Regions from separate parts of the Kitasatospora sp. NBC_00240 genome, predicted to be linked through region 2. Evidence: riboswitches for the same ligand, from Rfam matches in the RefSeq annotation. Region 2 holds a riboswitch; the other holds the start of a gene.
The links. A riboswitch is a leader RNA that binds a small molecule or an ion and turns the genes downstream of it on or off. The one in region 2 is predicted to bind glycine.

Region 1: another riboswitch for glycine. It lies ahead of gcvP (aminomethyl-transferring glycine dehydrogenase); the one in region 2 lies ahead of gcvT (glycine cleavage system aminomethyltransferase GcvT).

The regions. Positions count from the first base shown of each region.
Region 1 covers NZ_JAPEMU010000001.1:7,754,295-7,769,755, forward strand. Annotated here, with positions in the region: gene OG689_RS33270 (DNA polymerase IV) at 1-1,251, shown strand, start outside; gene OG689_RS33275 (MFS transporter) at 1,425-2,906, opposite strand; gene OG689_RS33280 (PRC and DUF2382 domain-containing protein) at 3,161-4,609, opposite strand; glycine riboswitch at 4,836-4,938, shown strand; gene gcvP (aminomethyl-transferring glycine dehydrogenase) at 5,177-8,077, shown strand; gene OG689_RS33290 (DUF5999 family protein) at 8,229-8,420, opposite strand; gene OG689_RS33295 (hypothetical protein) at 8,747-9,319, opposite strand; gene OG689_RS33300 (glutamate--cysteine ligase) at 9,687-11,192, shown strand; gene OG689_RS33305 (CPBP family intramembrane glutamic endopeptidase) at 11,437-12,225, shown strand; gene OG689_RS33310 (hypothetical protein) at 12,286-12,522, opposite strand; gene OG689_RS33315 (hypothetical protein) at 12,522-12,644, opposite strand; gene OG689_RS33320 (MFS transporter) at 12,932-14,200, opposite strand; gene OG689_RS33325 (dienelactone hydrolase family protein) at 14,414-15,163, opposite strand; gene OG689_RS33330 (sugar porter family MFS transporter) at 15,251-15,461, opposite strand, start outside.
Region 2 covers NZ_JAPEMU010000001.1:3,712,689-3,728,149, forward strand. Annotated here, with positions in the region: gene OG689_RS15645 (ABC transporter substrate-binding protein) at 1-993, opposite strand, end outside; gene OG689_RS15650 (ABC transporter permease) at 1,083-2,081, opposite strand; gene OG689_RS15655 (enhanced serine sensitivity protein SseB C-terminal domain-containing protein) at 2,620-3,390, opposite strand; gene OG689_RS15660 (enhanced serine sensitivity protein SseB) at 3,719-4,516, opposite strand; glycine riboswitch at 4,894-4,995, shown strand; gene gcvT (glycine cleavage system aminomethyltransferase GcvT) at 5,205-6,326, shown strand; gene gcvH (glycine cleavage system protein GcvH) at 6,504-6,881, shown strand; gene glyA (serine hydroxymethyltransferase) at 7,012-8,280, shown strand; gene OG689_RS15680 (L-serine ammonia-lyase) at 8,457-9,839, shown strand; gene OG689_RS15685 (DUF397 domain-containing protein) at 9,933-10,142, opposite strand; gene OG689_RS15690 (helix-turn-helix transcriptional regulator) at 10,172-11,029, opposite strand; gene OG689_RS15695 (ATP-binding protein) at 11,268-11,738, shown strand; gene OG689_RS15700 (hypothetical protein) at 11,735-12,064, shown strand; gene OG689_RS15705 (hypothetical protein) at 12,262-12,714, opposite strand; gene OG689_RS15710 (alpha/beta hydrolase) at 12,846-14,489, opposite strand; gene OG689_RS15715 (hypothetical protein) at 14,486-14,791, opposite strand; gene OG689_RS15720 (ATP-binding protein) at 15,343-15,461, opposite strand, start outside.

The DNA.
Region 1 (15,461 bases), 4.0 Mb from region 2:
GCCTACCGCCGGGTCAGCGACCTGGTGATGGGCCTGCTGCGGGAGCTCTCCCCGCTGGTCGAGCCGCTCAGCCTGGACGAGGCCTTCGTCGACCTGGCGGCCGGTCCGTACGGCCCGGCCATCGCCGAGGCACCCGACGGCGCCGCCCTGGTACTGGCCCTGGCGGAGGACCTCCGGGCCGACATCGAGCGGCGGACGGGGCTGACCGCCTCGGTGGGCGCGGCGGGCTCCAAGCTGATGGCGAAGATCGCCTCCGAGCAGGCCAAACCGGACGGCCTGGTGCTCGTCGCGCCCGGCCGGGAGCGGACGGTGCTGGGCCCGATGTCGGTCCGGGCGCTGCCGGGGGTCGGCCCGGCCACCGAGCAGGTGCTGCGCCGGGCCGGGCTGATCACGGTGGCCGACCTGGCCGAGGCCGGCGAGGCGGAGCTGGTGCAGCTGCTCGGGCGGGCGCACGGCGCGGGGGTGCTCCAGATGGCCCTGGGGCTGGACGACCGGCCGGTGGTGCCGGACCGGGACGCCAAGTCCGTCTCGGTGGAGGACACCTTCGAGGTGGACCTCGCGGACCGCGACCGGATCCTGCACGAGGTCGACGTGCTGGCCGCGCGCTGCGTCGGCCGGCTCCGTGCGGCCGGGCGCTCCGGCCGCACGGTGGTGCTCAAAGTGCGGCGTTTCGATTTCTCCACGCTGACCCGGTCCGAGACGCTGCGCGGCCCGACCGACGACGAGACGGTGATCGGCGACACGGCGCGCCGCTTGGCCGCCCAGGTGGACGTCACCGGCGGGGTGCGGCTGCTCGGCGTCGGCGTCTCGCAGCTGGCGGACTACACCCAGGAGGACCTCTTCGCGCAGGCCGTGCGCGAGGCGGCGCAGGAGCAGGAACAGGAGCAGGCGAAGGAGCAGGCACAGGCCGAGCAGCGCGAGCCGGGGCCGGGATCGGGGCCGGGGCCGGTGAGCGTGCCGGTGACCGGGGCCGGGTCGGGGCACGCCCCCGGGTCGGCCGGCCGGGCGCCGGGGGAGCAGCCGGCCGAGGCGCCGGCGGAGGCCGGGGAGGTGCCGGCCGTCAGGCGCTGGATGCCGGGGCAGGACGTGACGCACACCGAGTTCGGCCCGGGGTGGGTGCAGGGCAGCGGGGTCGGGCGGGTCACCGTGCGGTTCGAGACGCCGTGGAGCGGCCCGGGCCGGGTGCGGACCTTCCTGGTGGACGATCCGGCGCTGGAGCCGGCCCGTCCGCTGCCCCTGCGGCAGGAGTGAGGCGGCTCGGGACCGGCCGCGGGGCGGGCGGGGACGACGAAGCGGCCCCGCCCGGAGAGTTCCGGGCGGGGCCGCGTGTCGGGCCGGGCCTTGGGTGATCGCGATGCCCTCGTCGATCCCCGGTGGCCCGGTCCCCCCGCGCCCTGTCCCGGGGCGCGGGGGAGGACGCCTCGTCAGGCGTCGGTCTTGACCAGCACGGGGCTGGAGTCCGGTGCGTCGGCCAGGTCGGCCGCGGGGGCGGCCGGCTTGATCCGGCGGATCAGGAAGGGCACGGCGCCGGCGACGAGGCAGACGGCCGCGGCGGTCCAGAACGCGTGCTGGTAGGCGTTCAGGGTCGGCAGGGCGACGGGCAGGCGCGGGATGGTGTCGCCGGTCAGGATGGCGGCCATCACGGCGGTGCCGATGGCGCCACCGACGGTGCGCAGTACGGCGTTCATGCCGTTGGCGATGCCGCTCTGCTCGACCGGGACGGCGCCGTTGATGTAGGCCGGCATCGCGGAGAAGGCGAGGCCGATGCCCAGACCGAAGATCGCCGAGGCGGTGTAGAGGTCACCCTCGTGGCTGTGGCGCATGGCCAGGTAGGACATCGCGACGGCGCCGAGGACGCCGCCGAGCACCAGCGGCAGGCGCGGTCCGCGACGGGCGATCAGGACGGCGCCGAGCGGGGCGGCGACCATGCTGCCGACCGCGGACGGCAGCAGCATCACGCCGGCGTGCAGCACGGTGGCGGTGAAGCCGTAGTGGGTGAGCCGCGCAGGGGTCTGGGCGAAGTTGCTGATCACCATGAAGGAGCCGTACATCCCGAACCCGATCAGCAGACCGGCCAGGTTGGTGAAGGCGACGGCCGGGCGGGACATCATCGACATGTCGACGAGCGGGTGCTTGACCTTGACCTCGATGATCCCCCAGATCAGGGCGACCACGGCGGCGACGGCGAACAGGCCGAGGGTCTTGTTGGAGGTCCAGCCCCAGGAGTTGCCCTGGCTGACGGCGACGAGCAGGGCGGAGAGCCAGCCGGCGAGGGCGATCGCGCCGAGCGGGTCGGCCCCGCCCTCGGTGTCGACGACCGGGTCCTTGGGGACCCGCAGGGCCACCAGTGCGACGGCGATCAGACCGAAGACCAGGCCCATCCAGAAGATGGACTTGTAGCTCCAGTGCTCCAGCAGCAGGCCGGTGGCCACCAGGCCGAGGCCGCTGCCGACGCCCATCGAGGCGCTGATCCCGGCGACGCCGCCGGTGACCTTCTCCTTGGGCAGCTCGTCTCGGACGATGCTGATCGCCAGCGGCAGCACGCCACCGCCCGCGCCCTGCAGGACGCGGGCCACCACGAGCCAGGTGAAGGAGTGCGTGCTCACCGCGAGGGCCGAACCGGCGACCAGCCCGGTCAGCGAGATCAGCAGCATCGGCTTGCGGCCGCGCAGGTCGCCGAACCGGCCGAGCAACGGGGTGAGGACGGCGGCCGAGAGCAGGTTGGCCGTCATCAGCCAGGTGATGTTGGAACCGGAGACGTTCAGTTCCTTGGCGAGCGAGGGCAGGATCGGGACGACCGCGGTCTGCACCACGCTGAATGCCAGCATCGCCAGGATCAGGGCAGGGAGTACCCGGGCACTGCTCTGCTTCTCTGCCGCGGTGGTGGGCTGTGGTGCCTCACTCACGGTGCTTCCTCCAGTACGTGTGCCCGAGGACATTGCTTCAGGCGAGTGAAAGTGAACTAGCTGAAGTAACTTTGGCGGCAGATACTTCAGTGTGTCAAATATCGATCGGTGAAGCTTTGGCAAAGTGCAGGCCGGAGCGGCGCGGAGCGGGCCGATCCGGCCCCGCGCCACCGGCCCCGGGGCATGCCGAAGACGGGCGGGGCCCCGGACCGCGTACGGCCCGGGGCCCCGCCCGTCTGCCGGGGGCGGGCTGCTCAGCTCATCGTGCGCAGCGGCTCGGGGCGCGACTGCACGCCGGCCTGGGCCGCGGCCGGAGCGGCCGCGGAACTGTCCGTCGGCCGGACGGCCGACGAGGAGTCCGCGGGGGAGTCCGGCCGGCCGGCCGTCGACCCTCCGGGGCCGCCGCCCTGGGTGCCCCCGGACGTACTGCCCGAGGAGTGGGCGGCCGGAGCCGGCTGCGACGCCTGGGAGGTGTGTCCGGCCGGCGCGGCGTGCGCGGCCGATGGGCCGGGGGCGCCGGCCGGGGCGCCGTCCTGGATCTCGACGTGCTCACGGTGCAGTTCCTCGCGCACCACGTGATCGTCGGTGAACCGCTCGACCACCAGCCGCACCCGCTCGATCGGCACCAGGTACTTGCGCACCACCGGCCGCTCCTCGCGCAGGGTGACCTCCTCCACGGCCTCCGCGATCTCCTCCTGGGTCAGCGCGTCCCGCTCGCCCTCGGTGACGGGCACCCGCTCCACCCGGACGCGCTCGCGCACCACCGGCACGTGCCGCTCCACCGTCTCGCTGGTCACGTACTTGCGGAGCCGGGCCGTGTACGTCGCCTGCCACTCGGTGGTGATGTCGAGCCGCTCCTCGTGGCAGGTGATCTCGACCGGGCCGCCGGGAGAGGAGGTCGCGGCGTCCGCGCCGGGTGCGGCGAGCGGCGCGGCCTCGGCCGGCTTGGCGTACATCGGTGCCGGGGCGGGCTGGGCGGCGGCGGGCGCGGGGGCGCTCACCGCGCGCACGTTGGTCTCCTCGGCGAGGGGCGCCTTGCGCTCGGGCGCCGCGGCCGGGGCGGCGGCCGCCATGCCGACGGCCGTGGCGGGCGCCGCGACCGTGGGCGGCTCGACGGGTCGTTCCAGCTTCTCCAGCTTCTCGGCCTTCTCCGGCGCGGGGGCCTCGGCGCCCCGCCCGGCCATGGCCGAGCCCGCCGCCGCGCCGGCGACCGCGCCGCCCGCCACCGCGGCGCCGGCCGCGGCCGGTGCGGCCGCACCGGTGCCGGCAGCCGCCGGCCCCGCCGTCATCCCCATGGCCGGGCCGCCCGCGCCGGGCACGGCGCCGAAGTCCAGGTCCGCGGGGCGGTCCTCGGCGCCGGTGTCCTTCGCCGCGCCGGAGCGGTTGTCCGCCGGGGTGTCGAGCCCGTAGTAGCGGTACAGCTGGAGCTCCTGGGCGGGGGAGAGGTGCTGGCCCACGCCGAAGTCCGGCGAGTCCTTCACCAGCGACTTGTCGTACGGGACCCGCAGTTCCTCGCCCGAGAACTCGCTGGTGGTCAGCGGGACGAAGGCGTCGCGGCCGAAGATGCCCGTCCGCACGGCCGCCCACTCGGGCTCGCCGGTCGCGTCGTCCAGGTACACCTCGTCCACGGTGCCGATCTTGTCGCCGTTGCGGTCGACCGCCCGGTGCCCGATCAGGTCTCTGGGGTCGATGTCGGTTTGCACTCAATTCCTCCGGTGCGGATGCTGCTGCGGAACTCCCGCAGGGGTGCGGCTGGAGGGTCCGGCCCATCCGCCACTTCATACGAAAAGGCATGAACCGGGCGCCTGCGAGCGGAGCTCCGCCGTCCGGGCGGGCCGTCCGCCCACCCGGACCAGTGCGTACTCCGATCCGGAGCCGGGACGCACCCGTGATCGGGAGGGCTCCCGCTGGTACCCTGGGCGCGACCGCCGAGCCCGCTCGGGAGAGTCCCCGGCCATCGAGATCCTGGCGGGGGCGCCGAAGGAGCAACTCCTCCCCGGAATCTCTCAGGCATCCGTACCGTGTGGGATAGGTCACTCTGGAAAGCAGGGCAGGACCGCCGGCGAGGGAGCCGACGGCCACCACCCTCACCGACGGTGCAAGCCGACGGGGTGCTTCGGGCATCCCGCGCGGGCGAAGCTCTCAGGTCCCGATGACAGAGGGGGAGGCCTGTTGGGTTCGTTCGCCAGGGCCGGCCCGCTGTCCGCAGCGGCCACGGCCGACCGGCGTGCGCGCCCCCGCCGGTCCGTGACCAGGAGGCCTCGACCATCATGAACGCCCAGCCGAACGCCGGTCGCCCGCTCAGCTCCGCGACCCTCGCCGAGCTTGAGCAGGCCAGCCCCTTCGAGACCCGCCACATCGGCCCCGACTCCGGGGCCCAGGAGAAGATGCTCGCCCACGTGGGCTACGGCTCGCTCGACGAGCTGTCCGCCGCCGCGGTGCCCGAGGCGATCCGCTCGATCGACGGCCTCGACCTGCCGGCCGGCCGCAGCGAGGCCGAGGTACTGGCCGAGCTGCGCGAGCTCGCCGCCGCCAACCAGGTGCTCACGCCGATGATCGGCCTGGGCTACTACGGCACCTTCACCCCGCCGGTGATCCTGCGCAACGTCATGGAGAACCCGGCCTGGTACACGGCCTACACGCCGTACCAGCCGGAGATCTCGCAGGGCCGCCTGGAGGCGCTGCTCAACTTCCAGACCGTGGTCTCCGACCTCACCGGCCTGCCGACCTCCGGCTCCTCGCTGCTCGACGAGGGCACCGCCGCCGCCGAGGCGATGGCGCTGACCCGCCGGGTCACCAAGGTCAAGGGCGGCGTGTTCCTGGTCGACGCCGAGACCCTGCCGCAGACCGTCGCGGTCATCCGGACCCGCGCGGAGCCGACCGGCGTCGAGGTGGTCGTCGCCGACCTCTCCGCGGGCATCCCGGCGGAGATCGCCGAGCGCGGCGTCTTCGGCGTGCTGCTGCAGTACCCGGGCGCCACCGGTGTGGTGCGCGACCTGGAGCCCGTCATCGAGCAGGCCCACGGGCTCGGCGCCGTCGTCGCGGTCGCCGCCGACCTGCTGGCGCTCACCCTGCTCAAGTCGCCCGGTTCGCTCGGCGCCGACATCGCCTGCGGCACCTCGCAGCGCTTCGGTGTCCCGATGGGCTTCGGCGGCCCGCACGCCGGCTACCTCTCGGTCCGCGCCGAGTACGCCCGCTCGCTGCCCGGCCGCCTGGTCGGCGTCTCGGTCGACGCCGACGGCAACCGCGCCTACCGCCTGGCCCTGCAGACCCGTGAGCAGCACATCCGCCGCGAGAAGGCCACCAGCAACATCTGCACCGCGCAGGTCCTGCTGGCCGTGATGGCCTCGATGTACGCCGTCTACCACGGTCCCGACGGCCTGGCCGACATCGCCCGCCGCACCCACCGCTACGCGGCCGCGCTCGCGGCCGGGCTGCGCGCCGGCGGTGTCGAGCTGCTGCACGGCGAGTTCTTCGACACCGTCACCGCCCGCGTCCCGGGCCGGGCCGCCGAGATCGCCGCCGCCGCTCGTACCCGGGGGATCAACGTCCACCAGGACGGCGCCGACCTGATCTCGGTCTCCTGCGACGAGACCACCACCCGCGAGCACCTGGCCGGCGTCTGGGCCGCCTTCGGCGTGCCGCAGGTCGAGATCGACGAGACCGCCGAGGCGCTGCCCGCCGCGCTGCTGCGCGAGGACGAGTACCTCACCCACCCGGTCTTCCACAGCCACCGCTCCGAGACCGCCATGCTGCGCTACCTGCGCCGCCTGTCGGACCGCGACTACGCGCTGGACCGGGGCATGATCCCGCTGGGCTCCTGCACCATGAAGCTCAACGCCACCACCGAGATGGAGGCGGTGACCTGGCCCGAGTTCGGCCAGCTGCACCCCTTCGCGCCGATCGAGCAGGCCCAGGGCTACCTGACCCTGATCCGCCAGCTGGAGCAGCAGCTGGTCGAGGTGACCGGGTACGACGCGGTCTCCATCCAGCCGAACGCCGGTTCGCAGGGCGAGCTGGCCGGCCTGCTGGCCGTCCGCGCCTACCACCACGCCAACGGCGACACCGGCCGCGACGTCTGCCTGATCCCGTCCTCCGCGCACGGCACCAACGCGGCCTCCGCCGTGATGGCGGGCATGCGGGTGGTCGTGGTCAAGACACTGACCGACGGCGACGTGGACGTCGACGACCTGCGCGCCAAGATCGAGCAGCACCGCGAGCAGCTCTCGGTGCTGATGGTCACCTACCCGTCCACGCACGGCGTGTTCGAGGAGACCATCACCGACATCTGCGCGGCCGTGCACGAGGCCGGCGGCCAGGTGTACGTGGACGGTGCCAACCTCAACGCGCTGGTCGGACTGGCCAAGCCGGGCAAGTTCGGCGCGGACGTCTCGCACCTGAACCTGCACAAGACCTTCTGCATCCCGCACGGCGGCGGCGGCCCGGGCGTCGGCCCGGTGGCCGTCCGCGCCCACCTGGCGCCTTACCTGCCCAACCACCCGCTGCAGAGCGAGGCGGGCCCGGCCACCGGTGTCGGCCCGATCTCCGCCGCGCCGTGGGGCTCGGCCGCGATCCTGCCGATCTCCTGGTCGTACGTCCGGCTGATGGGCGGCGAGGGCCTCAAGCACGCGACCCAGGTCGCCGTGCTGAACGCCAACTACATCGCCAAGCGCCTGGCGCCGCACTTCCCGGTGCTCTACACCGGCCCCGGCGGGCTGGTCGCGCACGAGTGCATCATCGACATCCGTCCGCTCACCAAGGAGACGGGCGTGACGGTGGACGACATCGCCAAGCGCCTGATCGACTACGGCTTCCACGCGCCGACCATGTCGTTCCCGGTGGCCGGCACGCTGATGATCGAGCCCACCGAGTCCGAGGACCTGCACGAGATCGACCGGTTCTGCGCCGCCATGATCGAGATCCGCGGGGAGATCGACAAGGTCGGCTCGGGCGAGTGGGCCGCGGAGGACAACCCGCTGCGCGGCGCCCCGCACACCGCAGCCACCCTGGCCGGCGAGTGGGCCCGCGGCTACTCCCGTGCGGAGGCGGTCTTCCCGGCGGGTGTGAACCCGGCGGACAAGTACTGGCCGCCGGTGAGCCGGATCGACGGCGCGTACGGCGACCGCAACCTGGTCTGCTCCTGCCCGCCGATGGACGAGTACGGCGCCTGACCGGTGCCGCGCCCGCAGGCGTGACCTGACCCGGTACACAGTGGTGGCCCCGGCGGATTTCGATCCGCCGGGGCCACCACTCGTCGTCGTGCGGCCGGGCCGCTCGTCGCGCGGCCGGTCTTCCCGTGGGTACGGCCGGGGCCGGCGCGGGTCAGGCGGCGAAGGCCAGCGGGCGGCGCGGGGCGATCACCCGGCCGTCCGGCAGCAGTTCGCCGGTGTCCTCGAAGAGCAGGACGCCGTTGCAGAGGAGGCTCCACCCCTGCTCGGGGTGGCAGGCCACGGTCGCGGCGGCCTCGCGGTCCTCGGAGTCTGCCGAAGGGCACTCCGGACGGTGCTGGCACATGGGTCGTACCCTCGCTTCGCTAGCGATCCTCCCCGTGATGCGGTTGCCGTCGAGAAGTCCGCCGGTGGCCGCCGCGGTAGCCGGATCCTGTCCCGCCGGCCCAGGTGTGAGCCGGCGAATCTGTGGGTAGGACAGGTGGTCCATCCACGCTGGCTCCCAGTGTCGGCGTCCGTCGGCCTTTGCGCAGCAATTTGGTGACATGCGCCACAACTCGCGGGCATAGATCACCCATTCAGATGGCGCGGAGCAGAAATAAATGCTGAACGGGCCATGCCGGGGATGGCCCGATCGGGCTATCCGGCATGACCCGTCCGGAGGATCAGCGGTCAGGAGACTCCGAGGACCATCGGCTTGGCCGGCGCGGGGGCGGCGAGCAGCGCCAGCAGGTCGGCCGCCGGGTAGGCGCGGTGCGCGGTGACCCCCAGCGGCGCGGGGGCCAGCGGGATCAGCAGGTCGGAGGCCGGCGCCGCGTCGGGAGCGTGCAGCCACAGCGCCGTGGCGTACTGTCCGGGAAAGGTCAGCAGTCGCGGCTGGTGCCGGGCGCGCGAGGTCTGCGCGAGCTGCCAGGCCTGCCGCAGCGCCCGGACCGTCGAGTCCAGGTAGGGCCCGGCTGTGAAGTGGGAGAAGGTGTGCCCCTCGACGCCCTGGACCACCTCGGCCGCCGCCGCCACCTCGCTGCCGTCCTTGATCAGGAACCGCCAGCCCGTCCGGCGCGCGGCCGTCAGCCGGGGCCTGGGGCCGTCCAGGACGTGCACCGCGAGCGGGTGCGCGGGCAGCAGCGTGCCGTGGGGATGGCGTAGCGCGGCGGCGGCCGGCTGGCGCAGCGCGATCTCCGAGTCGAGGGCCGCCAGGACGGCGCGCAGGGCGCTGGGCGGAGGCTGAGGTGTCTGCAATGTCATGGCGGGGTCGCCTCTCCGTGAGAGATCGGCGTGCGAGTGCGGCATACCGGCGTGGCGTGTCTGGTGTGACGGGACCTGGGCCGTGTCCGGTTGTGCATGATCGCGGTGCGGGCGCGGCTGCCGCCGTAGGGGGCCCCGGTGTCGTCGTCGACGTCGGAGCGGTGGCAGGCCGGGCTTGAGCGCAGTGCGAATTCTACTCGAACAGGTGCGCAGGGTGACCTGTTTATCACGTTCAGTTGTGCAGGGCAAGTCGGCATTCGACTGATAGAGCGTCAGTTTCCTTGCTTCGTACGACGTTCGACCCCTTCGGGTATCGATCTTCGGGATGGGCATGATGCTTGCACGGTAGGCCTAGAGGAGGGGACCCATGGGCGAGAAGGTCGTGGCCACGCGCGCGGACCTGTCGGACCGGCACATGTACCGACGCAAGCTCCAGTCCTGTCTCGACGTGCTCGAACGGATGCTGCGCGAGAACCGCTTCGACCGGCCCCGGGCCGTGATGGGCCTTGAGATCGAGCTCAACCTGGCGGACGAGCAGGGCCAGCCGCTGATGCGCAACGAACAGGTGCTCGGCGCGATCGCTTCCAGCGACTTCCAGACCGAACTCGGCCAGTTCAACATCGAGGTCAACATCACCCCGCACCGGCTCACCGGACATGTGCTGGAGGAGTTGCGCGAGGAGATCGACACCGGCCTTCGCTACGCCGACCGGAAGGCCGCCGAGGCCGGCGCCCGGATCGTGATGATCGGGATCCTGCCGACCCTGGAGCACGACCACACCGGCCTGGAGTCGATGTCCCACAACCAGCGGTACAGCCTGCTCAGCGACCAGATCCTGGCGGCCCGCGGCGAGGACATCGCGCTGGACATCGAAGGGGTCGAACGCCTCCAGCTGGAGTCCGTCACCATGGTCGCGGAAGCCGCCGCCACCTCGCTGCAGATGCACCTCCAGGTCACCCCCGAGCGGTTCTCCTCGGTCTGGAACGCCGCCCAGGCGCTCTCCGCGCCGCAGGTCGCGCTCGGTGCCAACTCGCCCTTCCTGTTCGGTCGGGAGCTGTGGCGGGAGACCCGCCCGGTGCTGTTCCAGCAGGCCTGCGACACCCGTTCGGCCGAACTCAAGGCCCAGGGTGTCCGCCCCATCACCTGGTTCGGCGAGCGCTGGGTCGACTCCGCGCTCGACCTGTTCGCCGAGAACCTCCGGTACTTCCCCGCGCTGCTGCCGATCTGCGACGACGAGGACCCGGTCAAGGTGCTGGCCTCCGGCGGCATCCCCAAGCTCGCCGAGATGCGCCTGCACAACGGCACCATCTACCGCTGGAACCGGCCGGTGTACGACATCGCGGACGGCGTGCCGCACCTGCGGGTCGAGAACCGCGTCCTGCCGGCCGGGCCGACGGTCGCCGACACGCTGGCCAACGCCGCCTTCTACTACGGGCTGGTGCGGGTGCTGGCCGAACAGCCCCGGCCGATCTGGACCAGGCTGCCCTTCATCCAGGCCGACGAGAACTTCCACAACGCCGCGCGGCACGGGATCGACGCCGTGCTGCAGTGGCCGCGGGCGGGCTGGGGCGGCCGGGGCGGCGGCGTGACCGCCGTGCCGGCCGTCGACCTGGTGCTGAACGAACTCCTCCCGCTCGCCTACCAGGGGCTGGACGAGTGGGGCGTGGAGCCGGCCGATCGGGACCGCTACCTCGGGATCATCGAGCAGCGCTGCCTGCGCCGGACCAACGGCGCGGCCTGGCAGAGCGCCACCTACCACCAGCTGCGCGAACGCTTCGGGATGGACCGTCCGGCCGCCCTGGCGGCGATGACCAGGCGCTACGCCGAGTACATGCGCGGGGGAGAACCCGTGCACACCTGGCCGGTGGGCTGACCCGCGGCCCGGCGAGGGGGCCGGGGCGGGGTCGGTACCGGGCGGGAGAGGGCCGGGGTGCGGGCGGGGTCGCGACGGTGAGGGCCGTGGGCGGCCGAAGTGCGAGGGGCGCCGCGCGCCCGCGCGGGACAGGGAGTGCGGCCACCGGGCGGGGCGGTTCGGGTGGGGCCGTACGCCCGTATGGAAGGATGATCGCCCCGGCGGTCGGCCGACCCCGGGGCGAAGCCCGCCCGCTGGAGCCGCCGTGAGCACCGTCTCGACCGAGCCCGGGCGCCTGCCCCTGTCCCGCCGACTGCTCGGCGCCGAACTGCTGATCGTCCTCGGCCTCTCGCTGGGCGCCAGCGGCCTCGGCGCCCTGATCAGCTTCGCCGGCTCGCTCACCCAGCCGCTCGCGCTCGGCCAGCAGGTCGCCACCCTCAACGGGTCCCGCGCCCCGGGCCGCCCCTGGCTGGACCTGGCCTGGCAGCTCTACTACATCGGGCGCGGCCTGATGCCCGTCGTCCTGGTCGGCTACCTGCTGGTCCGCGAAGGCACCTCGCTGCGCGTCCTCGGCTTCGACCTGACCCAGAAGCGGCGCGACCTCGGCCGGGGAGCCGCGGTGGCCGCCGCGATCGGCGGGTCCGGCCTGGCGCTCTACCTGATCTCCCAAGCGGCCGGCTACAACCTGACCGTCGCCCCCTCCGGCCTGCCCGACGTGTGGTGGCGGATCCCCGTACTGGTCGCCTCGGCCTGGGAGAACGCGATCCTCGAAGAGGTCATCGTGCTCGGCTACGTGATCCGCCGGCTCGGCCAACTCGGCTGGAGCTGGCCGGCGATCGTGGTGGCCAGCTCGGTGCTGCGCGGCTCGTACCACCTGTACCAGGGGGTCGGCGGGCTGGTCGGCAACATGGTGATGGGGGTGGTCTTCTGCCTGGCGTACCGCCGTTGGGGGCGGGTGATGCCGCTGGTGACCGCCCACGCGCTGATCGACACGGTGGCCTTCGTGGGCTACGCCCTGCTGGCCGGTCACGTCAGCTGGCTGCCGACCGGCTGAGCCGGACCGGCCTGCTTCGACGGGCCGACCGCGACCGGCCGACCCCATCCCGGTGGCAGGCTACCGGCGGGCCGGCGGCGGGCTCAGCAGTCCGGCCCGGGGCGGCCGGGCCAGCAGGCGTTCGACGTGCCGACGCTCCAATCCGTGGACCGGGTCGATCGGCAGCAGCAGGCGGTCCCGGCGCAGCAGCGCCCGGCGCACCAGCCGGCCGGGGATCACGTCGTCGACCCGGGCGAACGGCCGGCCCCGCGCGTACCGCAGGATCGGCGGCCACTTGCGCCCGGAGATCAGCTGCATCAGCGGGACCGCGGTTCGCCCGGCTGCGGGACGTACCCGGTGAAGCGGACCACCGGCAGCTCGGGCAGGCCGAGCAGGGGCGAGATGTGCCGATTGGCCTCCTCCTCCCAGGTGGTCGCCACACCAGCTCGTAGCCGCCGGCCAGTTCGCGCAGCCAGTCGGCGTGCCGGGTGGAGAGCAGCACGCGGAGGCCGAGCAGGGTGTGGGCGTCGAAGCCCGCGTCCGGGTGGGGCGAGGCGGGGTTGAGCACCCCGTCGACGTCCAGGAACAGCAGTGGTTTCGGCATGGGGAGCCCCCGGGGTCCGACGTCGTCATCACCCGTCCGGACGCGCACCGCAGGCCGTCGGTTGCCCGGCCGTGGAAGGTGGCGGTCGGGCGGGGGTCCGTCCGGAGCTCCGACGAGGTCCGTTCAGCCGACCGGTGCCGGAGCGGCGGCGGCCTCGACCGCGGCGGCCGTGCGCCGGCTCAGCCGGCGGACCTGCGGTTCGGCCAGCACCAGGACGCTGAGCAGGACGGTGACGGCGGCGCAGGTCCAGAGCGCGCCGCCGGTGCCCAGCGCCCCGGCGGCCGGTCCGGCCAGAGCGGTGCCGACCGGGGCCAGGGCCAGCGAGCCGAAGGCGTCGTACGCGGAGACCCGGGACATCAGCTCGGGCGGGATCTCCTGCTGCAGCGCGATCATCCAGTTCACCCCGAAGACGGTGACGCCGGCGCCGGAGAGGAACATCGCGGCCGCCAGCAGCGGCAGCGGCGCGGCCACCGCGAGGGCGGCCGCGGGCAGGGCGAAGAGGAACACGCCGTAGTTGCCGACCAGCAGGATCCGGCGGGGGCGCCAGCGCGCCATCAGGAGCCCGGTGAGCACCAGCCCGGCGCCGTCGGCGGCGAGGGCGAGGCCCCAGTCGCGGGCTCCGCCGAGCCGGGTCTCGGCGACGATCGGTCCGTACACGGCGTCGACTGCGCTGACGCAGGCCATCAGGACGGAGAACTGCAGCACGATCACCCAGAGCCAGCGCCGGGAGGCGAACTCCGTCCAGCCCTCGCGCAGTTCGCGGACCATCCCGCCGCCCTGCGGCTGCTTGGCCGCGGGCTCGACCCGTAGCAGGACCCGCAGGGCGGCGGCGGCCAGGAAGCAGCCGGCGTCGACGGCGAGCACCCAGCCGGCGCCGACCGTGGCGGTGAGCGCGCCGCCGAGGGCCGCGCCGCCGATCTGGGCCGCGTTCATGGCCATCCGGTAGACCGAGAAGGCGTGCGAGGCGTGCTCCGGGGCCACCGTCTGCATGATCATGCCGCCGGAGGCCGGGCCGTAGAAGGCCTGGCCGGCGCCGCCGGCCGCGGAGAGCAGCACCAGCTCCCAGAGCCGCACCGTGCCGGTCAGCACCAGGGCGGCGAGCACCGCCTGGGAGAGGCCGTTGAAGGTGTTGGCGGCGACCATCACATGGTGGCGCGGCAGCCGGTCGGCGAGCGCGCCGCCGACCAGGAGCAGCAGGACCAGCGGCACCAGCCGGGCCGCGGTGACGTAGCCGATCTCGGTGGTCGAGCCGCCGACGGCGAGGACGGCGAAGGCGGTGGCGATCGGCGCGCCGGCGTTGCCGAGGCCGCTGACCACCGTCGCGGCGGTCTGGATGCGGTAGTTGCGGCCGGCCCAGGCGAAGCGGCGGGGGTGGGTCGTTTGGCTGTGCACGTGCGCGACTATGACGGTTGCCCGGTCAGGTGTCTAACCGATTTTTGGTCCTGCCGAAGGGGCCGGCCGTCCGGGTGGCCCAGTCGGGCGGCAGGCAAGGGTGGCGGGCAAGGGTGGCGGGCAAGGGCGGCGGGCAAGCGTGACGAGCGAGCGCGGCGGGCAAGCGCGGCCGGCCCGGTCGGCCGGCCCGGGCCCGGTGCTGGGCGCCTGCGCTCAGCCGAGGTGCCCCCAGAGGAAGCTGAGGGTCCGCTGCCAGGCGATCCGCGCCTGCAGGGCGTCGTAGCGGCCGCCCGGATTCTCGTCGTTCATGAAGGCGTGCCCGGCCGGGTAGAAGTGGATCTCCGGGCGGCGGTCGGTGGCCTCCCCGATCCGGATCGCCGTCTCGTCCACGGCGGCCACCGGGATCGAGCCGTCCAGCTCGCCGTAGTGCCCGAGGACATGGGCGGTCAGCCCGCGGTAGTCGAACTCCGGATCGCGCGGCAGCCCGTAGAAGGGCACCGCGGCGGCGACCCGGTCGCCCTCCTGGGCGGCCAGCACCAGGGCGAAGCCGCCGCCCATGCAGAAGCCGACCACGCCGATCGCGTCCCCGACCACCGCGGGGTGTCCGAGCAGCAGGTCGACGGCGCCGCACAGGTCCCGTGCGGCGCGCTCCACCGGTAGTTCGCGCTGCAGCCGGGCGGCCTCGGCGCGGTCGTGCGCGGTGGCGCCGCCGTACAGGTCGGGTGCGAGGGCGACGAAGCCCTCGGCCGCGAACCGGTCGGTCACGGTGGCGATGTGCGAGGTGAGCCCCCACCACTCCTGGATCACCACGATTCCGGGACCGACGCCCTGCGGCGGCAGCGCGAGGTAGCCGCGCGCCTGCCGGCCGGCGCCGTCGGCGCCGGCCGTACCGCTGACGTCGTGGGCGCCGGAGCCGGCGCCGGGGAAGGTGACGTTCTGCCGGGAGCCGCCCTGGTCAGGCATGGCTGTCTCTCCGTGGGACGGGCCGCGGCCGGTCGCGGCCCGGCGGGGGAGCGGGATGTCGTACGGAAGGCGCGCCGGGAGCGGGCGTCAGCCCATCGACTCCAGGGTGCGCCCCTTGGTCTCCTTGATGCAGAAGACCACGAACGGGATGGAGAGCAGCGCGAAGCAGGCGTAGATGACGTAGGTGCCCGACAGGTTCCAGTCCGCGAGGTCCGGAAAGGTGACGGTGATGGCCCAGTTGGCGATCCACTGGGCGGAGGCGGCGACCGACAGGGCGAGCGCCCGGATCCGGTTGGGG
Region 2 (15,461 bases):
GATGAAGCCGTTGTAGGCGTCGTCGGTGTTGGCCTTGAGCTTCGGGTCGGTGAGGACCTTGGCGCCGGCGGCCTGGGAGAGGCCGGTCTGGCTGAAGTCGATGTCGGCCGAGCCGTCGAGCAGGCGGGCGTCCATGTCGTCGGAGTTGGTGGTGATGGTCAGCTTGACGGTGTCCGGCAGCGCCTTGCGGACGGTGTCGGTGGCCTGGTCCCAGTTCTCGTTGCGGACCAGCTCGACGGACTTGCCGGGCTCGATCGACTTGAACTTGTACGGGCCCGAGGAGACCGGCTTGTCACCGTACTTGGAGCCGGTGTCGAGCTTCTGCGGCACCGGGGAGGCGCTGCCCATCGCGAGCAGGTAGAGGAAGGACGAGTCCGGCTTCGCGAGCTTGAAGACGATGGTGGTGTCGTCCGGGGTCTCGACCGTCTTCAGGCCCAGCTTGTTCGGGTCCGCGTCGGTGTACGGGCCCTTGTAGTCCTGGCCCTGGTCCAGGGAGTTGATCAGGTAGGTCGGGCCGCCGCTGATGACGTCCTGGGCGAAGATCCGCTCGATGCCGTACTTGATGTCCTTCGAGGTGATCGGCGAGCCGTCCTCGAACTTCACGCCGGACTTCAGCTTGAAGGTGTAGGTCTTGCCGTCGGCCGCGATCTCGGGCTGGGCCGCCGCGAGGTCGGGGACGAGCGTGAGGCCGTCCTTGCCGGGCTTGGAGTCGTACGTCAGCAGCGTGCGGGCGTAGTAGCGCTGGAAGTTCCACACCGAGGCGTAGTAGGCGCGGCCCGGGTCCCAGGAGTCGGCGTCCGTGCTGGTCCACAGGTTGATGGTGCCGCCCTTCTTGTCCGAAGGGTTGAGCACCTTGCCGACCGCGGCGTTGAAGCCGCCCTCTGCACCCTTGTTGGCGTCGCTGCTGCCGCCCTTCGAGCCGCCGCAGGCGGTCGCGGTGAGCGCCAGCGTGGCCACCAGGGCAGCGGCGGCGAGCGTCCGGTTACGCGTCATGAGTACGGTTCCTCCTGAAGATGTGCGGGCCCGATCGGTCCGCCGAGGGGGTGCTGTCCCCTGGTGTGGGGGGGTGGGTCTGAAGGGGCTCAGTTGCCCTTGGGGTCGAGCGCGTCACGCAGCCCGTCGCCGAAGAGGTTGAAGGCGAGCACGGTGATGAAGATCGCGAGACCGGGGACGACCATGTAGGTCGGGTCCACCTGGTAGATCTTGGTGGCCTGGGAGAGCATCTGCCCCCAGGAGGGCGTGGGCGGCTTGACGCCCGCGCCGAGGAAGCTGAGCGCCGCCTCGCTGAGGATGTTGGTCGGGATGATCAGCGTCGTGTAGACGAGGATCGGGGCCACCAGGTTCGGGAGCAGCTCGCGCAGCAGGATGTGGCCCGGGCCGGCGCCGAGGCTGCGGGCCGCGTCGACGAACTCCCGTTCGCGCAGCGACAGGGCCTGTCCTCGGACGATGCGCCCGATGTAGGGCCAGCCGAAGAAGCCGATGACCACGACCAGGATGCCCATCCGCAGGAAGCTGCCGTCCACGCCCAGCAGGGATGGGGGCATCACCGAGACCAGCGCGATGCTGAAGAGCAGCTGCGGGAAGGCGAGCAGGATGTCCATGACCCGGCTGATCGCGGCGTCGATCCAGCCGCCGAAGTAGCCGGCCGCGACGCCCAGCACCACGCCGATCAGCAGCGAGAGGGCCGCCGCGGAGAAGGCCACCCCGAGCGAGATCCGGGCGCCGTAGACGATCCGGCTGAAGACGTCCCGGCCGAAGGTCGGGTCCACGCCGAGCAGGAAGTCGCTGCTCATCCCGCCGAAGGGATGGTTGGGCAGGCCCAGTTCGGGGTTGATCTGGTCCGGGTGCGGTTCGTCGACCGGGTGGCCGAGCAGCGCGGTGAGGACCGGGGCGAAGAGCGCCACCAGGATCAGCAGCATCACCACGACGCCGCCCGCGAGGGCGACCTTGTCGCGTTTGAGGCGGTCCCAGGCGATTCTGCCCGGGGAACGGCCTTCGATCTTCTTGACCGGCGCCGCTGCGGGTGCCGGTCCGGTCTCGGCCGGGCCGGCGGATCCGGTGGTGTCGATGGGTGTGGTCATGAGTCAGTTCGGTCCCCTCGCCGACGGTGGCCGGCCCACGGTGCCCGGTCGCGCGAGGTGTTCCGACCCGGTCCGGGTCAGGACTGCGTGAGCGGGTGGCGCTACTGGTGCGTGTTGCAACGGTGCGGTGGTGCTGGTCGCCGGATCGGCGGTACGGCGTTGCGGAAGTACAGCGGAACGGAGGTGCTCAAGTGCTCCGCGCGGGATGGGCATCGCGCGGATCATGCGGTCTGCGTGCACGTTCGCCCTTGTGGGGCCCGGTGTGAGCACTGCATTGCGCAGAACTCTCTGCCATTCCCCCGGGCTTGCGCCAGCCCTGACAACCGAAGGATGCCCAACTGTGATCTGTCGGCATGCACGGCCTCGGGGGCCGCATATGCTTCTTCACATATCTGTTACATGCATGTCAAGATCAATGACAGAAGTGGCAGCCGAATGCCCCGGAAACGCCACGACCGGCCTGACATGACATCAGGCCGGTCGGGTGCGAAATGAATGTTTCGTGGCCGCACAGGGCGGGAATTGCGGGACGCGGACCTCAGCGGCCCGGATAGCCCGGCCACGGCTGCTGCGGCCACCCCGGGCCCGCGGGCGGCGGCTGGGTGCCGTACGGGTACGAGGCCTGCGGCGGGTACGCCTGGGCCGGGTACGGGGCCACCGGCGGCCGGCCGGCCGCCTCGCGGTCGAAGAACGGGCGCGCGTTGGCCCGCATCCACATCGCCACCGGGTCGTACTCGTCGCCCATCGCCACCGTCGACACCGCGAGCCCCTCCGGGGCCACCGCGATCGCCCGCTGCATCAGCGCCCGGACCGCCTCCACGGCCGGCGGGGAGGTGTCGTACAGTTCCAGTCCGATCGCCAGGTACGGCTCACCCACGGCGGGACGCACCCATGCCCGGCGCAGTGCCCGGACGGCCCGCACCTCCAGCGCCTGGTGCTCCAGCAGCCCGTAGAACTGCGGTGCCTGGACCTGGGGTTCGCTCAGGTGCAACGGCCCGGCCGGCAGCCGGTCCAGGCCCGCCGCGATCCGCCGCAGGTCCGCCCACGGGATGCCGACACCGCCGCCGGGGGCGTGCGGGTTCAGCCACAGGCCCCAGCGGGTGCGGTACAGCGAGGCGGCGATCTCCTGCCCGGAGATCACCTCGTGCCCGCGCGCCCAGCCGCTGGACGCCAGCTGCTCGGGCGAGGTGACCGCGGGCGCGTACCCGTGCCCGGAGACGTCCATGTTCCCGTACTGCGCGTCGGGACTGCCCGCGGAGCCGTGCCAGAGCAGCATCCAGACCTGGCCCTCGGCCAGCGCCCGCAGCATGCCCTCGTACGCCTCGTACCGCTCCGGCGCGACCTCGCGCAGGGCGCGTTCCAGCGCCCCCGGGTCACCGCCGGGGCGTGCCGCGGGAGGTGGGCCCCACGGGCCCGGTGCTCCGCCGCCGGCCGCTGCCGCGTTCATACGCCCACCTCGATGGCCGCCACGCGAAACGCGCACCTTCTGCCGGCGCGCTCGCCCCGCTCGCCCACTTCGAGCCCTCTTCCTGGTCTGCCGCCGCCGGTGTGGCAGGGGTGTCCGTCCCGGGGTGTCCGGACGCAGCCTATGGGGCGCTGCGGACAGTCGCCATGCCGACGTGCCCCAACTCCGCCGGTCACATCCTTGTGTAGAAGGGCTGTACCCGGCCGAGCAGCCACTCGACCACCGGGTCGTCCACCAGGTCGAGCAGCACGAGGTGGACGCCGCCCGGCAGCGGCGCGGTTCCCAGCGCCCGGCCGAGCGCCTCGTTCACCGCGCCCGCGTCGGCCGGCCAGGCCGGATCGAGCTGGACCCCGACGAACATGACGGTCGGCTCGCCCTCCACGCTGGCCAGCGCCCGACGCGCCGTCAGCACACCCGGCAGCGCGCCCAGTTCGGCGGCCGCCGCGGACAGGAAGGCGAACGGCTCCTCCTCCGGCGCCGGCTCCCGCAGCGCCACCCGGCCGCCGGCCCCGGCGTCCGGCGCGGCGTCCCAGCGGTCCTCCCGCGGCCCGCGCCGCAGCTCGGCCACCCCCGCGGGCGGCACCGGGATGCCCACCGGCGCGTCCGGGTTGACCGCGATCCCCAGGCCCAGCGGCAGCCCCCGCGCGAACTCCCACACCGGGGCGACCGCGAAGGCCAGCCCCGGGGCGTGCTGCAGGAACTGCTCCTGGGAGGAGAACACCGGGACGTACGGCGCACCGCCCAGTTCGATCGTCGGCAGGTCCAGCGACTGCCCCTGCGGGTCGGCCCCGGCCGGCAGCGGGATCCACACCTGGCTGCGGGCCAGCACCTCGATCACCCGCGGCGTGGCCCCCGGGTCGCCCAGCGCGGCGGTGAGCACCTGCTCCAGCTCGTTCGCCGGCCAGCTCCCCCCGGGCGGCGCCGCCCCCGGCCCGCCCCACGCCTGCGCATCCTCCGCCGGGTAACCCATACGCCCCTGTACCGCCCCATCTCTCGCCTGACCGCCAAGCCTATCGGCCCGAACCCCCGCCCGACCGGGCGCACAGGACCACGAAGAAGCCGCCCCCCACCGGCCCGGGAGCCCCGCGTACGAACAGCCCCCGAGCCGCCGGGAACCCGGCCCGGCCCTCGCCCGAAGCCCCGTACGCGGACCGCCCGAACCCGGGAGCCCTGACCGGCGTGAGGGAGCGACGACCGTCGGCACCGGACAGGAGCGCCCCGGAGGTGAGCCGAGCCCGGACAAGGAGCGCCCCGGAGGTGAGCCGAGCCTAATGTTGGGCTTCCTATGCCATGATGTGCCCGTCCTCGTGCGCGTTCGGCGGGGCGCCCAACTCCATACAGGCCGCTCGAACCCGCGCGGGAGAGTCCGGAGTGCCCTTGGGGTACAGCCGGCGCCGAAGGAGCAAGTCCTCCCCGGAATCTCTCAGGCACCCCTACCGCACGGGCGAGGCACATCTGGAAAGCGGACACGGCCCTGCCGTGCGCCCACCCACGGTGCAAGCCGCCATGCTGTCCCCAGGGCAGCGCGCGGTGAAGCTCTCAGGTTGTGACGACAGATGGGGAGACCCAGCCGCCGCATGCCCGCGCGCAGGTCGGGTCCCCGTCGGGACCGGTCCGGCGTGCGCTCACCTGAGTGCCCAGCCCAAGGAGTACAGGCCATGTCGTCCCCCCGTCTCACCGCGCTCGACGCGCTGCACCGCGCCCTCGGCGCCACCATGACCGACTTCGCCGGCTGGGACATGCCGCTGCGCTACGGCAGCGAGCGCGAGGAGCACCTCGCCGTCCGGACGAAGGCCGGCCTGTTCGACCTCTCGCACATGGGTGAGATCACCGTGTCGGGCCCGCAGGCCGGCGAGCTGCTGGACCACGCGCTGGTCGGCTTCATCTCGGCGCTGGGCGTGCTCCGCGCCCGCTACACCATGATCTGCGCCGAGGACGGCGGCATCCTGGACGACCTGATCGTCTACCGGACCGCCGAGGACGAGTACATGGTGGTCGCGAACGCCTCCAACGCCCAGGTGGTGCTGGACGCGCTGACCGCCCGCGCCGAGGGCTTCGACGCCGTGGTGCGCGACGACCGCGACGCGTACGCGCTGATCGCCGTGCAGGGCCCGGAGGCGAACGGCATCCTGGCCTCCGTCACCGACGCCGACCTGCCGGGTCTCAAGTACTACGCGCTGCTGCCCGCGACGGTGGCCGGCAAGCAGGTCTGGCTGGCCCGGACCGGCTACACCGGCGAGGACGGCTTCGAGATCTTCTCGGCCCCCGCCGACGCCGAGCACCTGTGGAACGCGCTGACCGGGGCGGGGCAGGGCGTCGGCCTGATCCCGTGCGGCCTGTCCTGCCGGGACACGCTGCGCCTGGAGGCGGGCATGCCGCTGTACGGGCACGAGCTGAACACCGACCTGACCCCGTTCGACGCGGGCCTGGGCCGGGTGGTGCGTTTCGACAAGACCACCAACGGCGGCGCGTTCGTCGGCCGCAAGGCGCTGGAGCAGGCGGCCGCCGAGGCGGAGACCAACCCGCCGCGGGTGCTGGTCGGCCTGGTGTCCGAGGGCCGGCGGGTGCCGCGGGCCGAGTACGCGGTGGTGGACGCCGAGGGCGCCCCGATCGGCCGGATCACCTCGGGTGCGCCGTCCCCGACGCTGGGCAAGCCGATCGCGATCGCGTACGTGGACGCCCAGCACGCGGCGCCGGGCAGCACCGTCGCGGTGGACGTGCGCGGCAAGCACGAGCCCGTCCAGGTGGTCGCGCTGCCGTTCTACAAGCGCGCCCGCTGAGACCGCACCGCTGAAGGCCCTGCGGTGCGGACCGCGGCCGAACCCTGTGGCCGGGCGCCGGTGCGGATGCCCGCCCGGGTGAGCGCGGTCACCCACCGTCACCCTTGTCCGGGCCGCCGGGCCGATCCGGCGACCCCGCATTTCCACCGACTGCTTCCCATCCTGGAGAATGACGCCATGAGCAACCCCCAGCACCTGCAGTTCAGCAAGGAGCACGAGTGGCTGACGGCCGCCGAGGGCGGTGTCTCGACCATCGGCATCACCGCCCACGCGGCGGACGCCCTCGGTGACATCGTCTACGTGCAGCTGCCCGAGGTCGGCGAAACCGTCACCGCAGGTGAGACCTGTGGCGAGCTTGAGTCCACCAAGTCGGTCAGCGACCTGTACTCCCCCGCCACCGGCGAGGTCGTCGAGGTCAACCAGGCCGTCATCGACGAGCCGGCCCTGGTGAACTCCGCCCCCTTCGAGGGTGGCTGGCTGTTCAAGGTCCGGCTCGACGGCGAGCCGGCGGACCTGCTGAGCGCCGACGAGTACACCGCCCTCACCGGCGGCTGAGTCCCCCGACGGGGCGGCCGCAGCGCGGCGGCCGCCCCCGCCCGGCCCCTTGCCCGCTCCCGCCCGCCGCCCGGCCGTCCCCGCGGCCGACGAGCTGCGCGCGGCTGCCCCATGACGGGAAGACCACACCATGACTGTTCTCAACCAGTCCCTGCACGCTCTCGACCCGGAGATCGCCGCCGCGGTCGACGCCGAGCTGCACCGTCAGCAGACCACCCTGGAAATGATCGCCTCCGAGAACTTCGCCCCGGTGGCGGTCATGGAGGCCCAGGGCTCGGTGCTGACCAACAAGTACGCCGAGGGCTACCCCGGCCGTCGCTACTACGGCGGCTGCGAGCACGTCGACGTGGCCGAGCAGATCGCCATCGACCGGGTGAAGGCGCTGTTCGGCGCCGAGCACGCCAACGTCCAGCCGCACTCGGGCGCGCAGGCGAACGCCGCGGCGATGTTCGCGCTGATCCAGCCGGGCGACACCATCCTGGGCCTGAGCCTGGCGCACGGCGGCCACCTGACCCACGGCATGAAGATCAACTTCTCCGGCAAGCTCTACAACGTGGCCGCGTACCACGTGGACGAGAAGACCAACACGGTCGACATGGCCGAGGTCGAGCGCCTCGCCAAGGAGCACCAGCCCAAGCTGATCATCGCCGGCTGGTCCGCCTACCCGCGCCAGCTGGACTTCGCCGAGTTCCGCCGCATCGCGGACGAGGTCGGCGCGCTGCTGATGGTCGACATGGCGCACTTCGCCGGCCTGGTGGCCGCGGGCCTGCACCCCAACCCGGTGCCGTACGCGGACGTGGTGACCACCACCACCCACAAGACCCTCGGCGGCCCCCGCGGCGGCGTGATCCTCTCCAAGGCCGAGTACGCCAAGAAGATCAACTCCGCGGTCTTCCCCGGCCAGCAGGGCGGTCCGCTGGAGCACGTGATCGCCGCCAAGGCCGTCGCGTTCAAGGTCGCCGCCTCCGAGGAGTTCAAGGAGCGCCAGGAGCGCACCCTGGCCGGCGCCAAGATCCTCGCCGAGCGCCTGCTGAAGTCCGACGCCACCGAGGCCGGCGTGTCCGTCCTCTCCGGCGGCACCGACGTCCACCTCGTCCTGGTCGACCTGCGCAACAGCGAGCTGGACGGCCAGCAGGCCGAGGACCGCCTGCACGAGGTCGGCATCACCGTCAACCGCAACGCGATCCCGAACGACCCGCGTCCGCCGATGGTCACCTCCGGCCTGCGGATCGGCACGCCGGCGCTCGCCACCCGCGGCTTCCAGGCCGAGGACTTCCGCGAGGTCGCCGACATCATCGCCGAGGCGCTGCTGCCGACCTTCGACGAGGCCAAGGCCACCGCCCTGAAGGCCCGGGTCAGCGCGCTGGCCGCGAAGTACCCGCTGTACCCGAACCTGTAGGACCCGATCCTGTAGGGCCCGAACCTGTAGGACCCGCTTCACCTCTCGTGAGGCCCGGCACACACCCGCCGGGCCTCCCGAAACCCCGGGGCACCGCGCACACTGGAACGTGGCGCGCGGTGCCCCGACGCGTGTACCCGCTTGTCCTTCCACGAGACCAGACAAGGACGTCCCCCGTGGCCATCAGCGTCTTCGACCTCTTCTCCATCGGCATCGGCCCGTCGAGTTCCCACACCGTCGGCCCGATGCGGGCCGCCCGGATGTTCGCCCGCCGCCTGAAGTCCGAGGGGCTGCTGGCCCAGACCGCCGCCGTCCGGGCCGAACTGTTCGGCTCCCTCGGCGCCACCGGCCACGGCCACGGCACCCCCAAGGCCGTCCTGCTGGGCCTGGAGGGCAACTCGCCCCGCACCGTCGACGTCGACCAGGCCGACCTGGACGTCGAGCGGATCAAGGCGACCAAGCAGCTGCGGCTGCTCGGCCACGACCTGGCCGACGCCCACCGGATCGCCTTCGACACCGACACCCAGCTGATCCTGCACCGCCGCCGCTCGCTGCCGTACCACGCCAACGGGATGACCCTGGCCGCGTACGACGCCGACGGCGTGCCCGTGCTGGAGAAGACCTACTACTCGGTCGGCGGCGGCTTCGTGGTCGACGAGGACGCCATCGGCGCGGACCGCGTCAAGCCGGACGACACCGTGCTGCGCTACCCCTTCCGCACCGGCGAGGAGCTGCTGCGCCTCACCCGGGAGACCGGGCTGTCGATCTCCGGCCTGATGCTGGAGAACGAGAAGGCCTGGCGCAGCGAGGCGGAGATCCGCACCGGGCTGCTGGAGATCTGGCGGGTGATGCAGGAGTGCGTCGCCGCCGGCATGTCCCGCGAGGGCATCCTGCCGGGCGGCCTGAAGGTCCGCCGCCGGGCCGCCTCGGGCGCCCGGGCCCTGCGGGCCGAGGGCATAGGGCCGGCCAACGCGATGGAGTGGGTGACCCTCTACGCGATGGCGGTGAACGAGGAGAACGCCTCCGGGCAGCGCGTCGTCACCGCCCCGACCAACGGCGCGGCGGGCATCATCCCCGCCGTCCTGCACTACTTCCTGAACTTCATCCCCGGCGCGGACGAGGACGGCATCGTCCGCTTCCTGCTCGCGGCGGGCGCGATCGGCATGCTCTTCAAGGAGAACGCCTCGATCTCCGGCGCCGAGGTCGGCTGCCAGGGCGAGGTCGGCTCGGCCTGCTCGATGGCGGCCGGCGGCCTCGCCGAGGTCCTGGGCGGCTCCCCCGAGCAGGTGGAGAACGCCGCCGAGATCGGCATCGAGCACAACCTCGGCCTCACCTGCGACCCGGTCGGCGGCCTGGTCCAGATCCCCTGCATCGAGCGCAACGGCATGGCCTCCGTCAAGGCGATCACGGCGGCCCGGATGGCGCTGCGCGGCGACGGCCGCCACCACGTCTCCCTCGACAAGGCGATCAAGACCATGAAGGAGACCGGCGCCGACATGAAGGTCAAGTACAAGGAGACCTCGCGCGGCGGCCTCGCGGTCAACGTCATCGAGTGCTGACCGGCTGCCGCAGCGGCGGCGGGTAGCAGCCTCACCCCCGTGGCGGGGCCGACCGGTTCGCCCCGGTGGGCCCCGCCACGGGCGTGAGGCCCGTCAGACGGCTGGGAGGTCGCCCGCCTTGACCCCGGCGACGAAGGCCGACCAGGCCTCGGCGGGGAACAGCAGTGCAGGGCCCTCAGGGTTCTTGGAGTCGCGGACAGCCATCCCTCCGGTCACGATCCGGCCCGTCTCGACGCAGTCGTTCGCCTGCGCGCTGTAGCTGCTCTTGTACCAGCCCAGAGCGGCGATCTTCGGTACGGTCATGTGCCCACCCTCTTCGTCCGATCTCGCGCTCATGCCTTCGCTCGTACGGCGGCGATCATATCCAGCGATTGAGCAGGGTTCAGTGCTGCTGACCTCAGATACTCGAACACGAGCCCATAGCCGTCGAGTTCCGCCTCCTGCTCCAGGTAGTGGCTGCTGGTCAGCGTCTCAAGAAATACGGCGCCTGGGGTCGGGGAGTCGCTGAATCCGAACATGACGAAGGCCCCACAAGCCCCCGCAGTCGCTCCAACCTCCAGCGGAACGACCTGAAGAGTCACATTGGGAAGCTCAGCGACCTTACCGAGGTGGTCGAGCTGCGCTCGTTGCACCTCCTTGCCGCCCACCGGGCAGCGCAGGGCCGGCTCCCAGATGATGGCCCAGAAGCGTGCCGCTTCGGGCTTCACAAGAACTTCCTTGCGCTCCATCCGGATCTTGACGAGTTGGTCGATGCGTTCCGGTCGAACGGCGGCGGGATTGGCTTCCAGCAGGGCACGAGCGTACTGCTCTGTCTGCAAGAGGCCTGGCAGAACCACGGGTTGCCACGTCCGGATGTAGCGGGCGTCACCTTCCAGCCCGAGGAAGTCCGCGTAGGCGGACGGGATGGTGTCGCCGTAGTCGTGCCACCAGCCGCGCCTCTTGCTGTCCCGTGCCAACTCCTCAAGGGCATCCCTGCTTCTTGCCTCGCTGACCCCGTAAAGGTCCAAGAGGATGCCGAGGTCCAGTCGGCGAATGCCGACCGCACCGGTTTCGATGCGGCTGATCTTTGCGCGCGAGCACTTGAGAGCACCGGCCGCGTCTTCGGTCGTCCTGTTCGACGATTCCCGCAGTCGACGAAGCTCCGCGCCCAGGCGGCGGCCTCGCACGGTCGGCCTTGATTCCTCGGTCATGCCCATTCCTCCCTCGACAACTCCAGTCTGCCTCCTGACGGTGCATCGGAGACAGTGAGATCAATCTGCACAGTTGCAACTGTTCTGGTTGCACATTGCACGCATGCGGATGCATGCTACTCGGAGTAGTCCATCAGTCGACACGCAGTAGTCGAACAGGACAAGGCACCGGGCATCCCCATGTCCGTTCCGGGCCGCCGGGCCCGTCCGCCCAAGCACACCCGAAAGGGGCTCCGCCATGCCCGAAACCCTCCACCCCACCCCGTCCGCCATCACCGAACAGACCTGCTGGCTGCCACCCCGCCGCAGATCCGCCGGAGCGGCCCGCCAACTGCTGCGTACGTTCCTCTCCCGGCACGACGGCGGCGAACGCCACGTCGAGGTGGGCGAGTTGCTGCTCAGCGAGCTGGTCACGAACGCGGTCGAACATGCTCACGTACCGCCCGACCGCCTGATCATGGTCCACTTCGCGCTCGCCGACGGACGGCTGCGGATCGAGGTCCACGACCCCGGGGACCACCACCTCGACACCGGCGCGGCCGTCGACCCGCCCGCGCCGGACGAGGAATCCGGACGGGGCCTGTGGCTGGTACGCCAGCTGTCGGAGCAGTGGGGTTGCCGGGCCCGTAGGAGCGGCATCGGCAAGGCCGTCTGGTGCAGCATCGCCGCCACCCCCGACACGACCGCCACCCGCAGGAGCGCCGCATGACCTCCTGCCCCGGCCCGCCCGGCGCCGGCGCCGTCATCGTCGAGATCGAGGACGTGACCGCCCCCGCCCGGTTCCAGCACCTCCCGGACGCGCTCGCCGCCCTCTGGCGCTCGCTGCGCGAACTCCCGCTCGGCGCCGACCAGTCCGACGCCTTCGAGTACTTCCTCACCCGGCGCGAGGCCGCCGCCCGGGTCCACGAGTTCCTCGTCAGGGACGGGTCGCTCACCCTCACCCTGCGGATGGACGGCCGCCTGCACTCCGTCCTGATCCGCCCGGCCGGGGGCGATCAGGCCCGCCCGCGCCCGACGACGCATCCCATGCTGTGACCGGCCCGCCGAACCGCCTCCGCCGGTCACGCCGCAGCGCCGGGGAAGAGCAGCCGCCCACCGGCGGCCGAGCCACCCCGACCCTGCGGCACGAGGACCAGACGCCCCGTGCCACCGTGCTGCGCCCGGGCCCACCCTGCCCCTCGCACCCCTGCGGAACCGCCGGCATGGCTCCGGAGCTCGAATGACACCCGGTCCTAGGACGCCTCCGTAGGCGGCATGAGGCACGGGGTGATGATCTGCAGGAGGATGGTGTTCTCCCGTCCGCCGGTAGAAGCGGTCACAAAGTACCGGCTGGTGGGGTGGGACGCATCGACGAGGGCGTCCGGCTTGTCGTCGATCGCTTCGCGGTATCCCTTGATACTGAGCCCTTCCTTCTGCAGCATGTCACGGATCTTGCGGATGACTTCGGGGTGTTGGGCCAGTGGTACTGCACTGAAGATGCTGTACATGAGGTAGTAGCGGTCGTCGGGAGCACTCTCGCCGTTCTTCCCGGTGCAGTGGTTGAAGAAAGGGTTGGCCGTGGACGGATCGGTCCGGAGGCCGGCACTGTCGGCCATGTGCTGGGTGATCTGCTGAGCCCAAGCCTGGGCCTCGGCCTTGGACTTGACCGGCAGAGGGTCATCCTTGCCGGGAGTGGTGGCGGACATGCATGCTCCAAGAGTGAGGACGAGGACAGCTGCGGCCAGGAGGCTCCGGGAGGTCCTGCTCGCATTCCTGGTCGCACGGTCGTACAGCGGGGTCATCGATCAATCTCCTGCGGTTGCCTGCATCTCGCCGGTCACGGGTGGGGAGCGATGCCGTCCCAGCCCTCCTTGGAAACCGTTGAAGGCTGCCGCCCTGCGATGATCCGGGCTTGATTGGTCATGCTCTCGCTACCCGGGTTCCAGTAGCCGTCGTGACCGTCGGTATCGATCTTGATGTTCTGACCGCCCCAGCCGTCCAGGTGGGGCCCCTGTCCGAGGGTGAGGCCTCCCAACGACTTGGTGAAGTCGTCGTGGGCCGATCCGATCCAAACGTGCTTGGGGTCGATGTTGAGCTTGGAGGCGTTGTCGACGCCCATGCCGGGGCTGCCCAGAGCGATGATGTCGTCGGCGTGCAGGCCCCCGCCGTCGCGGGCTGCGGCACCCAGGGCGTAGCTGCCGTAGCTGTGCCCGACAAAGGTGAGGTGATGGCCCTTGAGGTCGTCGCTCTGGGCTACCCGGACACCGCCCGCGAAGCGGCGCATGTCCTCGGCACCGTCATCCCCACGCGACGTGGTGCCGACGCTACCGTTGCCCCACTCGGGAGTCTCGTACCCCAGCCAGGAGACCACCGCGACCTTTTGGCCCTGGGCCTGCTGCTCGGTCGCTGCCTGCAGCCCCTTGATGTGGTCGATCTGACCCGGGACACCGGCGAGCACCGTACCGGTGCCGGGGACGAAGACCGCGGTGTGGTCGGCCGTGTCGGGGTTACCGGTGGAGACGATCGCCCTGCCGTTGTGCTTGTCGGGGTCGATCCCGAGAAGGAACAGCTTGTGCTCATCCGGGTTGCCGTCGGTCTCGTCGAGCTTCGACTTGATCGTCTCCAGTGCGCGGACCCGCTCGTTGTACTCGTCGTAGGTGATCCCGAAGTCCTTCGGGTGGCCCTCGTTGAGTGCGTCGAGCTTCTGTTCCAGCACCAGGCGGTTGGCCTGGTCACGTACAGCGGAGGGCAGCCCGTCCATGCGGCCGATCTCCGTTGGATGCAGAGCCAGGTAGCTACGCTGCTGATCGGGGGTCAGGGACTTCCACCAGTCGGCGGACCTGTTGGGATCCTTGCCGTCCGGGATGGACGGGTCGGACGACAGGCCGAGCTGCCTGATGACAGCAGCCGCGTCCCGCGCCGTTTCGGCCGTCGCACCGAAGGGCTTGGGGCTGGTGAGGATGTTCGCATCCAGCTCGTCAAGGGCGCTGCTTCCCTGCCGGTCCGCCTCCTGCGCCGCCTTGAGAGCGGCATTGATCCGCTCCTGGGCCTGGCCTTTGAGACCGGCCAGGTTGCGGCGCACTTCCTGCGCATCCGGGTCGTGGCGCTCGGCAGGCTCTTCGGCCGGCATATCGACAATGCCGTCCGGGGATACCTTCAGGCCCCAGTCCTGCGCGCGGTGTACCGCGTTCGTGAGGTTGGTCTGCGCCTGGTACATGCGGTCGGCGACGGTGTCCAACGTGAGCGCGGCGGCCTCGGCCTCCACCTTCACGATGTCCAGGATTTCCTCGGTGTGCTCCATCGTCCCGAAGCCCGCACTTGCCGCGTCACCCTTCCAGGAGTTCCGCAGCAGCCCGTTCACCTGCCGCCGGTGACGGGAGCCAGAGTCCTCCACAGCGTGGGCCAGGGCTCGCCACCCCTTCGCGGCATCGTGCAAGCCGGCCGGATCGAACTTCAGCAGAAGGGAGTAGAACTCGCTCACCGGGCCACCTGCGCGTTCCAACTGTCGGCAATCGCCTTGTCGTTCCACTGGTGGTTCTCGACGGTAATGTCCAGGTTGGCCGCAGTGTCGGCCAACAGTTGCCGCAGGGCCGAGAGCGGTTGTACCCACCCTCCCGCCAGGTGGTCCAGACTGCGGGCCAGGAACCAACCCGTCATCTGACCGGCGGCCGTGGAGGCGCTCCTGATCGCGGCGTCCACCGGCTTGCCGAGGTCCTCCCCGATCTCCCGCGCCGCCTTCGCCGCCGCCTTCATGTCATCCGTACGCATTTCGAACCCGCTCACGGCAGGCCCCCTCCCCCGAGGACAGCGATCCGATCATGTGAATAGCTCACGGTATCCGTTCCACTACCACCCACGCCGGGGGTGCCACTTCGGTTCCCGCACCTTCTGCGGCACCGCCCACACAGACCCCTCGCCCGAACGGGCAGAGAAGGCGTGGACCCCGGCGTCGAGCACCCTTCCCGCCCTGACCACAGCGGAGGGCCCACGCCAGACGTGATCGAGTACAGCATCACCACCCAAGCAAGGGGGAGCATTCAAAGGCATGAATACGAATTCATGCACGCAGCAAAGGTGAACTAGGTTACAAACCTTCCAATCCAAGCTGTCCGGTTTGCTCACATCCTGAGACACATGCGATAGTCGAAGCAGTCCGGGGCGTGACGACGCCCCGGGCGCGAACCACGGCCGTCCCCGACCTGGCGCGGCCGTCCGCATCGCGCGGTATGCACCCCCTTGACCGGCGCGATGACCTGCACGGGCCTCCACGCCGCACCACGGCGACGGGGGCCCTGCGTGTTTCCGGGGCGGGGCGAACACTTCCGCCGACGGTGTCAGCCGCGTTCGCGGATCTTCAGCTCGAACCAGACGGCCTTGCCGCGGGGCAGCAGGTCGGCGCCCCAGCGGTCCGAGAGGTCGTCGACCAGCTGGAGGCCGTAGCCGGCCTCGCCGC